One region of the Pseudarthrobacter raffinosi genome, then DNA from elsewhere that is predicted to be linked to it. Evidence: predicted binding sites of a transcription regulator. Region 1 holds the regulator's gene; each other region holds the start of a gene.
The links. The regulator HrcA, encoded in region 1, represses chaperone genes, less so after heat shock. The targets are predictions, from matches to a motif close to TTNGCACTCGNNNNNNNCGAGTGCNAA.
Positions count from the first base shown of each region.

Region 2: a site for HrcA is predicted at 862-888, ahead of groES (co-chaperone GroES). Genes of this name have one in related genera too.
Region 3: a site for HrcA is predicted at 1,131-1,157, ahead of NG697_RS10955 (FmdB family zinc ribbon protein). Genes of this name have one in related genera too.
Region 4: a site for HrcA is predicted at 1,386-1,412, ahead of NG697_RS10365 (Hsp20/alpha crystallin family protein). Genes of this name have one in related genera too.

Region 1 covers NZ_JAMXBG010000016.1:73,810-76,003, forward strand. The annotation lists gene NG697_RS15375 (DUF3097 domain-containing protein) at 1-121, opposite strand, end outside; gene hrcA (heat-inducible transcriptional repressor HrcA) at 269-1,282, shown strand; gene dnaJ (molecular chaperone DnaJ) at 1,360-2,194, shown strand, end outside.
Region 2 covers NZ_JAMXBG010000009.1:81,479-83,672, forward strand. The annotation lists gene NG697_RS10850 (class I SAM-dependent methyltransferase) at 1-398, opposite strand, end outside; gene NG697_RS10855 (hypothetical protein) at 454-837, shown strand; gene groES (co-chaperone GroES) at 1,047-1,343, shown strand; gene groL (chaperonin GroEL) at 1,421-2,194, shown strand, end outside.
Region 3 covers NZ_JAMXBG010000009.1:109,499-111,692, forward strand. The annotation lists gene cpaB (Flp pilus assembly protein CpaB) at 1-708, opposite strand, end outside; gene NG697_RS10955 (FmdB family zinc ribbon protein) at 807-1,070, opposite strand; gene NG697_RS10960 (5-formyltetrahydrofolate cyclo-ligase) at 1,186-1,806, opposite strand; gene galU (UTP--glucose-1-phosphate uridylyltransferase GalU) at 1,914-2,194, shown strand, end outside.
Region 4 covers NZ_JAMXBG010000008.1:186,894-189,087, forward strand. The annotation lists gene NG697_RS10350 (AAA family ATPase) at 1-32, shown strand, start outside; gene NG697_RS10355 (hypothetical protein) at 24-401, opposite strand; gene NG697_RS10360 (J domain-containing protein) at 446-799, opposite strand; gene NG697_RS10365 (Hsp20/alpha crystallin family protein) at 874-1,299, opposite strand; gene NG697_RS10370 (MerR family transcriptional regulator) at 1,435-1,761, shown strand; gene NG697_RS10375 (MmcQ/YjbR family DNA-binding protein) at 1,783-2,091, opposite strand; gene NG697_RS10380 (phosphatase PAP2 family protein) at 2,097-2,194, opposite strand, start outside.

The DNA of each region.
Region 1 (2,194 bases):
CCGCTCCCACCCAGCCTGACTGGGCGTCTTCGAGAACCATGCCACGTTCCACGGGGACCTCGGGGAGTTCGCTTCTCACAGGCGCGGTGATCTCCTGCGGACCCCAGTTCTGGTACTGCATGGATTGATTCCGCCTTGCCGCTAGATCCTGGCCCGGAATTTCGCCCGGAGCGGTACCAATGCTAACAACGGGGTGACTCATATTAGACTGTTAGCACTTAGGCATGTCGAGTGCTAACCCTGCAGTGACCACGGATGGAGGTGGAATATGAGCGAGCCGCGCAAACTCGAAGTACTGCGCGCCATCGTGGAGGACTATGTGCACTCCCGCGAGCCAGTAGGTTCAAAAGCGCTCGTGGAACGCCACCACCTCGGCGTGTCCAGTGCCACCATCCGCAACGACATGGCGGCCTTGGAAGACGACGGCCTGATCACGGCCCCGCACACCAGCGCCGGACGGATCCCCACAGACAAAGGCTATCGGCTGTTTGTGGACCAGATTTCAGCGGTAAAGCCGCTTTCCCATGCGGAACGGCGTGCAATCCAGTCGCTGCTGGAGGGCGCCGACGATCTGGACGACGTCCTTGACAGGACCGTCAGGATGCTGTCGCAGCTGACCAACCAGGTCGCCGTAGTGCAGTATCCGCATCTGAGCCGCGCCACCATCCGCCACATCGAATTCGTCCTGCTCGCGCCCCGGCAGGTCCTGGTGATCCTCATCGCCACCACCGGCAAGGTCGAGCAGCGCGTGATCGACATCGGCCAGGACCTCGGCGACGACGCCATCGCCGCGCTGCGGTCACACTTCCTCGGATCACTCGCGGGCATCTCGCTGAGCCGGCTGACCCCCTCGCTGCCGGGAGTCGTTTTGTCCGTCAGCCCGGGCCAACGCGCGGCGGCCCAGGCCTTGGCCCACGGGCTGGAAACGCTCGCCCACAGCAGCCGGGAGGAACGCATGGTCATGGCCGGAACGGCGAACCTCGCCCGCTCCAATGTGGATTTTCCGCTCAGTATCGGGCCGGTCCTGGAAGCGCTCGAGGAGCAGGTTGTCCTGCTGCGCCTCCTGAGCGACATGGCGCAGGATCCGAGGGGCGTGGCAGTCAGCATCGGGCGTGAAAACCCGTACGACGGGCTCGCGGAAGCCTCCGTGGTGGCCACGGGCTACGGACCAGACAGCACTGCCAAGATCGGTGTGCTCGGCCCTACGCGGATGGACTATCCCACCACCATGGCCGCCGTCAGGGCAGTAGCCCGTTACCTTTCAAGAATTCTGGGTCCGTAACAGCACCGCGGTCCAGGCACGAAGAGCAGTGCCGGCAGCCCGGCTGCCGGCAGTACAACAAGGAAGAGATACGAACTTTGAGCAGCCACTACGACGTCCTCGGAGTCTCGCCGGAAGCCACCGGGGAAGAGATCAAGAAGGCCTACCGCAAGCTGGCCCGCACTCTTCACCCGGACGTAAACCCCGGGGACGATGCATCGGACCGCTTCAAGGCCGTGACCCATGCCTACGAGGTACTTTCGGACCCGCAGAAGCGCCGGATCTATGACACCACCGGCAATGAGAACGGCACCGACAACGGGTTCGGCGGCGGCGGATACTCCGGCCAGGGCTTCGCGTTCCAGGACATCTTCGACACGTTCTTCGGGGCCGGCGGCACCTCCGGCCCCGCGTCCCGGGTCCGCCGCGGCCAGGACGCGCTGATCAGTGTACGGATCGAACTCCGCGATGCCGTGTTCGGCGTCAACCGGAAACTCGAAGTGGACACAGCCGTCACCTGCCCCACCTGCAACGGGTCATGCTGCCGCGAAGGCAGCCACCCTGTGCGCTGCGATATCTGCGGCGGCAGCGGCCAGGTCCAGCGGGCGGTTCGCTCCATCCTGGGCCAGGTCATGACGGCGGCCCCGTGTGGCAGCTGCGAAGGCTTCGGGACGGTCATCAAGGACCCCTGCAACGAATGCAGCGGCCAAGGCCGCATCCGCAGCCGGCGGTCGCTCACCATCAAGGTGCCGGCCGGTGTTGCCACAGGCACCCGGATCCAGCTCTCCGGGCAGGGCGAAGCAGGCCCGGCCGGCGGACCGTCCGGGGACCTGTACGTGGAACTCCGGGTCAACAACGACGCCACCTACGCGCGCGACGGTGACGACCTGCACGCAACGCTGCACATCCCGATGACTGCCGCCGCCCTGGGCA
Region 2 (2,194 bases), on a different contig from region 1:
GTTTCGTCCATTTCCACGGCCGTGACCGTGATGTCCATCGAAGCCAGGGCCAGAGAGTCTGCGGCAAGGCCGCAGCCGAGATCGGCCACGTGGCGGACACCGGCCTGCGCAAACCGCTCGGCATGCCTGGCGGCCACCGTGAGACGCGTGGCCTGTTCCAGCCCGGCCTGCGTGAAGAGCATGCTCCGGGCGAACTCGCCGAACTTCAGCTCCGCCTTGGTGCGCAGCCGGGACTGGGTGAGGACGGCGGAGACCAGTGCAGGGGAGTGCCCGGCCTTGCGGAGGGCCGCGTTGAGCTCCAAGGACTTGTCCTCGCGGTACGGGCCCAGGGACGCCAGGAGCTCCCAGCCTTCGCTCGTGAGCAGTGGGGCGATCTGGTCCTGCGGTGCTTGAGCCATGGGTTCAAGCCTAGTGGAGGTAGCCCGGCGGCCAGTTCCCGCTAGGGTTAAAGGCATGGAAGACAGCGCAGGCACCCAGCCGTCCGGACTACCCCAAGAAAGAGAGCCGGACCTGGTGAAGTTTGCCCGCCCCGCGCTGATTGCAGGATCCGCAGTGGCCGTGGTCTGCGTCGCGCTGCTGGTAATCATCCTCTTCCTGGACACGTTCAACGCCACCGTCTACTCCGTGGGCGGCAAGAACATCCAGGATGCCACGGACGAGGCACAGGAGATCCGCGGCCTCTACGCCGGGGCGCGCATAGGCGGCATCATCCTGCTGGTGGTCTCGCTGCTGGCTGCCGTGGGCGGCGCCGTGGTGATGTACCTGCGGCGGGGCGCCGTTGAGGAAGGGGACGACGGCGACGAGGACGTCGATCTCGAAGAACTCACCGGCCGGTAACAGCTGTTCGCCAGCGACATAATTCTGGCACTCGCCTTGACCGAGTGCTAACCAATACATAGAGTCATCATTAGCACTCTCCCTAGGAGGGTGCTAACACATGAAGAGCTGCCAGCCAGGCTGCTGCCGGCACCGCGACGACGGTTTGCCAGCCACGGCGAAGCAGCTCAACTGTCCATGAATTTGCTGACGTAGAAGGAGAGGTCCGAGTGTCGGTCTCTATTAAGCCTCTTGAGGATCGTATTGTTGTCCGCCCGCTCGAAGCCGAGCAGACCACGGCTTCCGGCCTGGTTATCCCGGACTCCGCACAGGAGAAGCCGCAGGAAGGCGAAGTTGTTGCAGTAGGCCCCGGCCGCTTTGACGACAACGGCAACCGCGTTCCGATCGATGTTGCCGTTGGCGACGTTGTTATCTACTCCAAGTACGGCGGAACTGAAGTCAAGACCGGTGGCACCGAGTACCTCGTGCTCTCCGCCCGCGACGTTCTGGCGATCGTCGTAAAGTAACTCTTTGGATCCCCGTACTGCTGTTCCGTCCCTGACCGAACAACAGTGCGGGGTTCTGTCTTTGAAAGGACAAAACCATGGCAAAGCAGCTTGCGTTTAACGACGCTGCACGCCGGTCGCTTGAAGCCGGCATCGATAAGCTCGCCAACACTGTCAAGGTGACGCTCGGCCCCCGCGGCCGCAACGTTGTCCTCGACAAAAAGTGGGGGGCACCCACCATCACCAATGACGGCGTCACCATCGCCCGCGAAATTGAGCTTGATGACCCGTATGAAAACCTTGGCGCGCAGCTGGCCAAGGAAGTAGCCACGAAGACCAACGATGTTGCCGGCGACGGCACCACCACGGCCACCGTGCTCGCCCAGGCCCTGGTCAAGGAAGGCCTGCGCAACGTTGCGGCGGGCGCCGCTCCGGGCCAGATTAAGCGTGGCATCGAGGTTTCCGTAGAAGCCATTGCAGCCCGCCTGCTCGAGAACGCACGCCCGGTTGAAGGCACGCAGGTTGCCAGCGTGGCAGCAATCTCGGCCCAGAGCGACGAAATCGGCGAGCTCCTCGCCGAGGCATTCGGCAAGGTCGGCAAGGATGGTGTGATCACCATCGAGGAGTCCTCCACCACGCAGACCGAGCTGGTCCTCACCGAGGGCATGCAGTTCGACAAGGGCTACCTGTCCCCGTACTTCGTGACCGACTCCGAACGCCAGGAAGCCGTCCTCGAAGACGCCCTTATCCTGATCAACCAGGGCAAGATCTCCTCCGTGCAGGACTTCCTGCCGCTGCTGGAGAAGGCGCTGCAGAGCTCCAAGCCGCTCTTCATCATTGCGGAAGACGTTGAGGGCGAGGCCCTGTCCACG
Region 3 (2,194 bases), on a different contig from region 1:
CAGCTTACCCTGTGTGGAGGCCCCCGCCAGCCGGGCAGCCTGCTCCGGGGCTGCTGCCACGACGATCAGCCCGTCGGTTTCGCCGGTGCCCAACCACTGACCCGTCTTGCCGCCTTGTCCTGACGTCCACAGGACGGGAACGGAGGAAGCCAGCACCTCTGAGGGGGATTGCTGGTCGTAGCCGTTCGCCCCGGTCAGCACCACGTTGACCAGTTGCCCGGGCGATACGAGCTGGATGGAGGAAGCATCGGCCATCCTCAAGGGCACGGCAGCGGAGCCCGGTGGCGTTCCGGTCAGGAGACCGGGACCCAGCAGCAGGGAGTCCGTCACCAGTTGGCCCTTCCGCAACGGGGCTGCCAGTTGCTTTCCCGCGGCGTCACCGGTGTCGGACATAGACCCGGCAGTGAGCATCCCCGGCGGGATCTTCGTTGCCGTCAGGTCCGTGGCTGTCAAGGCCGTGCCTGCGGGGAGATCCCGCGCCGCCGCCAACACCGAGACCGTATCGGCGGGCGGGGGAGTGAGCTGATGGACCGTTATCCCGGCAGCAAGGCAGAGCAGGAGCGCTATTGCGAGGCGCCGGTTCCGGCCCAGCAAGGACAACAGCCTGTGGCCACCCGCGCCCCGCGAGCGTGCTGACGGGAGCGGGCGGCGGACCGGGAGTCCCGGCGGGGCGGATCCGCGGCTGGAACGAAAGAGGGTAGCGGGCATGCGAACCACGCTACGTACCGGCAACCACGTCCGACAGGAGCGAAGGTGCCTATGTGGACAACTGTGCCGCCGGCGTCGTACGTCTTTTTAACCGGAGGTCAGCTGGCCGCAGCGGCGGTGGCAGGTGCCGGCGCCGGTGCGGCCGCGGGGGCGGAGGGGGCAGCCGAAACGGTGCTTCCCTTTGCATCCCGGGAGTCGGTCCGGTAGAAACCGGAGCCCTTGAAGACCACGCCCACGCTGTTGAACTTCTTGCGCAAGGCGCCCTGGCACTCCGGGCATGAAGTCAGGGTGCTGTCGGTAAACGACTGGAAAACGTCGAAGGCGTGGCCGCAATCCTTGCAGGCGTAAGCATAAGTGGGCACTGGTGATCCTCCTCGGGGGCAAACGAGAGGTCCTGTACTGCGTTGAGCGGAAACTGTCCATTAGCAGTCGCAGGGCCTGAGTGCCAATTCTATCACCCCGGAAAGTAGCCCTGCCTCAGGCCGGGTCCGGCAGCCGGATCAAACCTGAGGGCGTGAGCGCGGCCGGAACCCTCCGGTCGAAGTCTTCGGCGGGAATGCTTCCGGCCGGAAGCAGCTCGGATTCGAAGACGACGGCCGCAAACGGGATCTCGAGGCCGTCCCCGGCCAGGGCGGCCAGCAGCACGTCATAGTAGCCGCCGCCCTGGCCGATGCGGTTGCCGTCCCTGTCCACGGCCGTGGCGGGGATGAAGAGGGCAGCAACGGACGCCATGATGCCGAGGTCAAGGCGAGGTCCAGCAGGTTCCAGCACCGGTGCATAGCGGCTGCGGACAAACTCGACGCCGGGGGTCCAGTACGTCCAGCTCAGCCTGCGGCCGGGTTCACAGACAGGGAGCAGGATGGTGTGGCCGCGGCGGTGGAGTTCGCTGATCAGGGGCAGCGTGGGCGGCTCTGGGGCCACGCCCAGGTAGGCACAAAAAGTCGACGGCGTCCCACCGGTCAGTTGTTCGGCCCATGCGGCGCCGTGGACGGCCAGGGCGGCACCGGCCGCGTCGCGCTGGGTGGCGTCCGTCGCGGCGCGGCGCGCACGATGGCGTGCGCGGATGTCCGCCTTGGCTTCGCTACTTCCTTGGGACATGCCGCTCCTTCTCTGCCGTTAGGGTGGCCGTTGCAGCGTCTGCGCCGCGCCGGCTCAGGAGCCACCAATAATTACTGAATGGTCAGCCCCTCCGTTAGATTAGTCCAGTGACTACCACTCAGCAGACAGTACGCAAGGCCGTTATTCCCGCTGCCGGACTCGGCACCAGGTTCCTGCCGGCCACAAAAGCCATGCCCAAGGAAATGCTCCCGGTGGTGGACAAGCCGGCCATCCAGTACGTGGTTGAAGAGGCTGTCAATGTTGGCCTTAACGACATCCTGATGATCACGGGACGCAACAAGCGTGCCCTGGAGGACCACTTCGACAGGGTTCCTTCGTTGGAGGACACCCTGGAAGCCAAGGGCGACCTGGCGAAGCTTGAGTCCAT
Region 4 (2,194 bases), on a different contig from region 1:
GCAGCGGCACGGACGCGGCCGGCTCATTGTGAGCCGAAGAGGAACTCCTTGGCGTGCGCCACGGCCTTCCGGAAGGCATCGTTCCGGAGTGTGACGAGTTGCTCCGCGTCGCCGTCTGCCGGCTCGAGATAACCGGTGTAACCGGGCCGCAGCACCCAGACGTCGCCGGCGGGCGGAAGATAGAACACCCCGAAGGACCGCTGCTGCTCGTCTTCGGCGGTCCATACGGGGACCACTGCCAAGGCCGCGCCAGTGGCAGGATTGATCCAATGTGCGCGGGGAAGCGGCTCTTCGTGGGCTTCGGGGTCCAGGAACGGTGCAGTACCCTCGCCCCAGCGCTGTTCGAAGCGTTCGTGGAAGGCAGGAATCAGGTGGGAGTCGTAGCGGCGCCAGTCGCTCATTGTTTTGTCCGCCTCCTCGCGGTGATGGCTGTCGTCTTACGGGTTTACTTCCACGGTCCGCTTTCCCAGCGCACCGTGGTGATCCTGATGGTGTTGCCGGCCGGGACGTACCGGTTGCTGACCTTCCGGACGGGGATGACTGTCGGGGTGCCACCCGGCGCGCTTGGTCCGTTGCGGCTCCTGTCGTAGGTTGCGCGCCGCGCCGCGTCACGGAGGACAGCGAACGCCTGCATGATCCGCAGCAGCTCTCCATCCTGCACGTCGCGGTCAACCGTTGCGCCGCCGTCGAGATCCGGATGACGGGTGCGCATCAGCACCCGGTAGGCACGGGAGATCTCCTGCTGGCTGGCAGCAGGCTTCACGCGCAGCACATCGTAGTAGTCCGGCTGGCTGGTCATGGCGGTCCTTGTCGGGAATTCTGACCGGGAAGGTGCAGGGGCGCCGGACGTAGCCGGCGCCCCTGGGTCCGGACCTACTTACCGATCTCGTGCAGGGAACCCTGTTTGGTTTCGATCTCGATCCTGCGCGGCTTGGCCTGCTCCAACACCGGGATCCGCAGGGTCAGCACGCCCTGGTCGTAGCTGGCCTTAATGGTGTCCGCATTGAGCGTGTCGCCCAGGATGAGCTGACGACTGAAGACACCGCGCGGTCGCTCTGAGGCCACCAGCTCAACATTGGGCTGGGTGGGGTCCTGGCGCTCCGCGCGGACGGTCAGTACGTTGCGCTCCACGTTCAGGTCCACGGAATCCACCTTGACGCCCGGGAGGTCGAACGCCACCACGAACTCGCCGTCTTCCTGCCAGGCGTCCATGGGCATTGCCGCCGGCCGGGCGGCGGTTCCGAAGACCTGCTGGGCGAGCCGGTCCAGCTCACGGAACGGGTCCGTACGCATCAACATCATTTCCCACTCCTTCAGTTGCTAGAAGTTGAATCCAGTTCATCTACCCACCATCGGTTATCTGTATTGGTGGATATAGATTTTTTATAGCACTCGTGCGAGACTGATGCAACATCACGGGGAAGGTATTTTGGGGTGGACGCGGTCAGTAGAACGCCAGAACAGAAACCGGGTCCTCGGGCCGGTCAGGCACTGTATGCCATCTCTGTAGCAGCAAAGCTGGCAGGGACCGGGCAGCAGAACATCAGGCTCTACGAGACGAAAGGGCTGATCCTCCCGGAGCGTACGGCCGGCGGCACGCGTCAATACAGCAACGCCGACATCGGCCTGCTCCTGCACATCGGGGAACTCCTGGACCAGGGGCTCAATCTTGCCGGCATAGCCAAAGTCCTGGAGCTCGAGGCAGCGAATGCCGAACTGCGCCGCGCCCTCAGACGGGCCAGGTCACGCCCGGACACGTAGCGGCCAGGGTCCCCTGGCCAGTCAGGATCCGCGGCCGCCCGCCAGCCGGTAGGACTCCTCGAGCAGTTCTCCGAGTTCCTCGGCGCCGATTTGGTCCAGCCGGACCAGCACCAGCTGCGGCGACCGCTCATGGTGCGGGGTCCAGAAATATGTAGCAGGCTCCATGCCGGCCAGCGCCTCCCGCTCGGTGGTCTTCACCGTCAGCACGCCGTCCTCCCACATGCGTGCCATCAGCGTCTTCGCGAACCAGGCGGGCCGGTCCCAGCTGCTGCGTTCGGTGACACCGGGCAGCGCCAGGCACATCCTCCGCACGTCGTCCTCGGCTGCCATCGCGGCTAGTCGCCCGGCGCGTCCGCTTTGGAGAGTTCGCCCGTGATCCGTTCGCCGGGGATCCTGGCGGTCCGCCACGTATCCAGGGCGATGACGGCACCGA